2 regions of the Paenibacillus sp. FSL K6-0276 genome follow, and region 2 is predicted to be linked to the other one. Evidence: riboswitches for the same ligand, from Rfam matches in the RefSeq annotation. Region 2 holds a riboswitch; the other holds the start of a gene.
The links. A riboswitch is a leader RNA that binds a small molecule or an ion and turns the genes downstream of it on or off. The one in region 2 is predicted to bind cyclic di-AMP.
Positions count from the first base shown of each region.

Region 1: it holds a riboswitch for cyclic di-AMP, as region 2 does, so the genes downstream of both, MHH52_RS10360 (KamA family radical SAM protein) here and MHH52_RS00585 (C40 family peptidase) in region 2, are expected to answer to the same signal.

Region 1 covers NZ_CP150276.1:2,284,762-2,287,168, reverse strand. The annotation lists gene MHH52_RS10365 (AraC family transcriptional regulator) at 1-897, shown strand, start outside; cyclic di-AMP (ydaO/yuaA leader) riboswitch at 938-1,079, shown strand; partial or broken gene MHH52_RS10360 (KamA family radical SAM protein) at 1,221-2,390, shown strand; gene MHH52_RS10355 (hypothetical protein) at 2,392-2,407, opposite strand, start outside.
Region 2 covers NZ_CP150276.1:123,939-126,345, forward strand. The annotation lists gene MHH52_RS00585 (C40 family peptidase) at 349-777, opposite strand; cyclic di-AMP (ydaO/yuaA leader) riboswitch at 830-968, opposite strand; gene MHH52_RS00590 (hypothetical protein) at 1,183-2,013, opposite strand; gene MHH52_RS00595 (M1 family metallopeptidase) at 2,025-2,407, opposite strand, start outside.

The sequences.
Region 1 (2,407 bases), 2.2 Mb from region 2:
AAGACCGGAATCACACCCGGACAATATGCACATCAACAAGGTCGGAAGCGTAGCGTCAATGATTGGACTGGCCATGAGGTAGACATTCCAGAGCGGCCAAGACGCATTGTCTACCATGGAGAGACGCTTGGCGACCTTCTAGCATTAGGCGTAAAGCCCGTCGGAGGAGACGAATCCTTCGCGCGGAACAGTGTCTACAAACATCGGCTTAAGAAGCTCGCTAACGTTGGCTTTCCTCTGGACCCGCAGCTTACCGCTTCGTTAAGCCCCGACCTGATTATTATAGCTAACGCGGATGAAAGGGCCTACAGAGTAGTCTCGGGCATCGCCCCGACCCTTACCTTCGATTCATTCGCACCGCTTGAACACCGTATGCGGACACTAGGAAGCTGGTTGGGTAAACAGCACGAAGCCGAGGCATGGCTGGATTCATTCACATCAAAAAACGCTGCCATGTGGCAGCATCTTTACACGGATACTCTTCAACGCGGAGAAACAGCCTCTGCTTTGATTTATGACCATGGAAATCATCTATTTGCTATGGGAATGTCTGGATTGTCCACTGCTCTTTATGCCCCTTGCGGCCTACAAGCCACTGAAGAGATCCAAGCCATTCTCGATGAAGGATTAGGGTTCGCAGAGGTTGATCCAGCACGACTGCATGCCTATACTGGAGACCATATCTTCATGCTCATCCCGGAACGCAAGGACTCTCGAAAAGCTATGGAACAGCTCCTTCAGAGTTCCATTTGGAGTCGTCTACCCGCAGTACGTCAGGACCAAGTCTATCTGCTCGACGGAAGCAAATGGAACTCCGGAGATGCGCTAACTCGTGAGAAGCTGCTTACGCTGCTGCCTAAACTGCTCGGAGGAAATAGCGTTAGTGGCGGAAGCTGAACTTAGGATTTTTTTGACTTTTTAAAACTTCATAGGGTATACTTTATCTACGCTTAATTTCCAACTTTTACAGTTGAAAAGCGGGGGAACCAGTTAATTGGGGCGAATCATTGAGCATTAGAATGTAGGGTACCATCTTACCCGAGTCCGTCAGCTAACCTCGTCAGCAGTGGATGGGTCTGCTTTTTCATGTTATTTACATAACCAGAGACCCTTGCTAAGGGTCTCTTTTTGTGTTTTTTTTGACCCTGCTGGCAGTAGATTGGCCTTTGACACCTAAGGCTCCCTCGTTTCTCACACAATGAGACAAAGGAGAGATGTATGTGCAAAAGGTAAAGTACTTCACGGATATTAACAAAATTGCTATGTTGTCTGAGCCGGAAAAAGAGCATCTAAAAGAAATTACGGACAAATTTGTTTTTCGTGTGAATGACTATTATTTGTCTTTGATCAACTGGGACGATCCAGATGATCCGATTCGCAAGCTCGTTATCCCTAACGAAGGTGAACTGCTGGAATATGGGCGCTGGGATGCTTCCGATGAGGACACGAATTATGTTGTACCGGGTTGTCAGCACAAGTATAGAACAACAGCACTACTGATTGTATCCGAGGTCTGTGGAGCCTATTGCCGCTACTGTTTCCGTAAGCGTCTGTTCCGAAATGACGTGAAAGAGGCCATGTCTGATGTCTCTCCGGGCTTGGAGTATATTGCAAACCACCCTGAGATTAACAACGTACTTCTTACGGGCGGTGACAGTTTAATTCTCTCCACACCTAAGCTAAGATCCATTATTGAAAGTCTAAGAAGCATTGAACATGTCAAGATTATTAGATTAGGTTCCAAAATTCCCGTGTTCAACCCGATGCGGATCTCTGAAGACGAAGAACTGTTGGAATTGATTCGTACTTTCTCTACTGAAGACAAGCGAATCTATGTTATGGCGCATATCAATCATCCTCGTGAAATCACACCTGAAGCCAAAAAAGCATTTAAAGCACTTCATAACGCTGGAGCAATCGTCGTTAATCAGACACCCGTCCTCAAAGGCATTAACGATGATCCCGTGATATTAGGCGAACTACTAGACCGACTTTCATAGGCAGGCGTTACACCCTACTACTTCTTCGTGAACCGGCCAGTTGCCGGAAACCGAGAATTTGTATTACCTCTTGAGCAAGTTTATCAAATTGTTGAAGAAGCCAAGGCCAGAACCTCAGGACTCGGCAAAAGAGTACGCTTATCTATGAGCCATACCTCCGGAAAGATAGAAATTCTCGCGATTGATAATGGGAAAGCCTATCTCAAATACCATCAATCCAGAGATCAGGAATACGGAAAATTTATGATTCTAGATTGTCCCAAGGATGCGGAATGGTTCGATGACCTGCCTGGTAATCAGGAATATTGGATCCCACCTGTGAAAAAGAACGACGCTATTATTTCTGTTAATAAGTTATCATGCCAGCCTGCGGATCTGATCTATAAATAAATCAATCGGCTCTTTTA
Region 2 (2,407 bases):
GCTCGTAATCAATACATGACAAAACCTTTGTAAATAACAACTTAATGATTACAAAAATGTTACTAAAATCTCACTGCGCTAATTGTAACAAACAGTGAGCCGCTTGGCAATCGTTTTTAACATATTAATGCAGAATAATTGGCATTTTTAAGGACAAAACGCATATGTAAGCGCTAATAATGACCTATTTTTTCTATTTATTGAAATATTTATCGAATAAATATGTTTCGATCCTGTTCTAGTGGTGTAAAGAATATAATAAGGCAAAAGAAAACCTGGATTCGATTACGGCAATAATCAAATCCAGGCCTATATAGTTAATTGTGAGGTTATAGTTGTGGGGAAGTATTAATCGTAGGCTACTGCTTGATATGATGAAGTACTCATTACTCTTTTAGCGCCAACGTAGCGATTGTTCCAGTAGGACTGGCTAAGTGAAGAGATGTTCACACCACGCGAAGAAGAAGATTGTGCAAATTTACCGTTTCCAACATAAATCCCGACATGGGATACGCCGCTGCCCAATGTGTTAAAGAAAACCAGATCACCTGAACGCAGTTTGCTTTTGGCTACAGGAGTTCCGATATTATATTGAGCTTTTGAGGTGCGGGGCAAAGAAAGACCCATATTCTTGAATACATACGTAGTAAATCCAGAACAGTCAAATCCGGCAGTGCTAGTGCCTCCGGTTTTATAGGCAACTCCAATAGTCTTTGAGATAACACTGTCCATTTTAGAGTCTGCAAAGGCACTTCCTCCACCAATAGAGAATGCCATCACTAGTCCTAGCGCCGCAGCGACGCATGCTTTTCTTAAGTTCTTCAAAAAAATGTACCCCTTCCAATGCCTGTGAGGTTAGCTTAAGGATTCGGTAGAAGGTTCCCCTATGATCACTGCAAAGCGAGATCAATTCACCCAAAATATGGTTCCCCCACTTCCCGGTGCAAGGAATTCGGCGTTTTATGCACCAGATAGTGACTTGTCGACAAGACTACGACAAATACATGAAGTTATGTAGAAATCGTTTCAAATGATTACAAACTTGTTACTAATGGAACAGGACCTATTGTAACAAAGTCTTTACGATTTTGCAAATCCTCATAATTTATCTATAACGCGAAAGAGTCCCAGCTCCTGATTCAGGAACCGGGACTCTTATATTATGTTCTGTGAGGCTTTAAATTATTGTGGAAATGCTTTACTGCGCCATAGATGATATTGAGCGGAGATCTCCCACATTTTGAAGAGTGTTGAGGGGAGTGATGAGATTTGACGAATAAGAAGTGCCGGCAGGCCAGGACAGAAGATACCGGTTAGTCCGCACACCAGCAGAAGGACCAGGCCTCCTGCACCAAGTACGATTGAAATGCCTATAGCAGGAATCAGCGACTTCAAGCAGATGAACAGTGAGGAGAACATCCCCGTACCACTGGTATAACCAAACTGCATATATAGAAGGAACAGACGCACGATAAAAATGTATATAAGCCATGCCAATACGTATGGAACTAGATGAAGTAACAAAGAGTAGTTCATAAAGGAGGATAAGAACAGCCCGTACATTTTTGGAGCAAGCCAGTATAACGGCAGTAGAGCCAGCACCCATTCGATTAGACTGAAGATCAACACTGGAAATCCATAAAGCTTCATACCGGGAAAAAAGAAGAGGCCACGCTCTCCCTTTCGCTCCTGATGGAGTTCATGCAACAATCCAGCTCTTATGAAGGGGGAGAGTAGCAGTCGCAAGACAACAAGCCCTAGGAACATCCATAACCAAGTACGTATCGCAGGATCTGTGTTCAAGCTGAACTGCCCTTCGACATAATAGAGTAGTCTGCCCATTCCGCTGCCTCCGGCATTTTTATCGGGATAGCGTAGTAGGATTGGAACGATAGCAGACCGGACAAAACCGTACAAAAAGTAGCCCCAGAGCAGCCGGTAAATGAAGAGCAGAATTAGAATATAAAATTGCTCCTTCATGCTTTGCCAGCCGCGGGTTATCGATGTTCTCACAATCATTCACCTCACCAGACAAGAGTTCCGAGCACGGTTTCAAGCAGTTTTGTCACGCTTAATGTCCATCGAGAGAGCGCTTTAGGCTCTATTTCCGCTAGTCTGAAGTTGTTGAGATGTTTGCTCTCCAAAAGAATGGAATGCTCAGGATCAATCTCAGCAGAGAGTAGAGGCTTATCAGTTAACAACTGAAACATAGTCTCTGCCCCTTCGCCGTTCCAGACCCGCTGCACAGAAGAGCCGTCCGATAATGTGAATTTAATGGGAACGTCAACGTAATGGCTCCCTTTGTTTGTAATCTTCACTAATGATTCGTAGCTTTGAGCATCACTGCTGCCGTTCTTTTTAGAGGTAATCGTATCTACTGAGAAATCAGGAGCACCACCGCCATAAA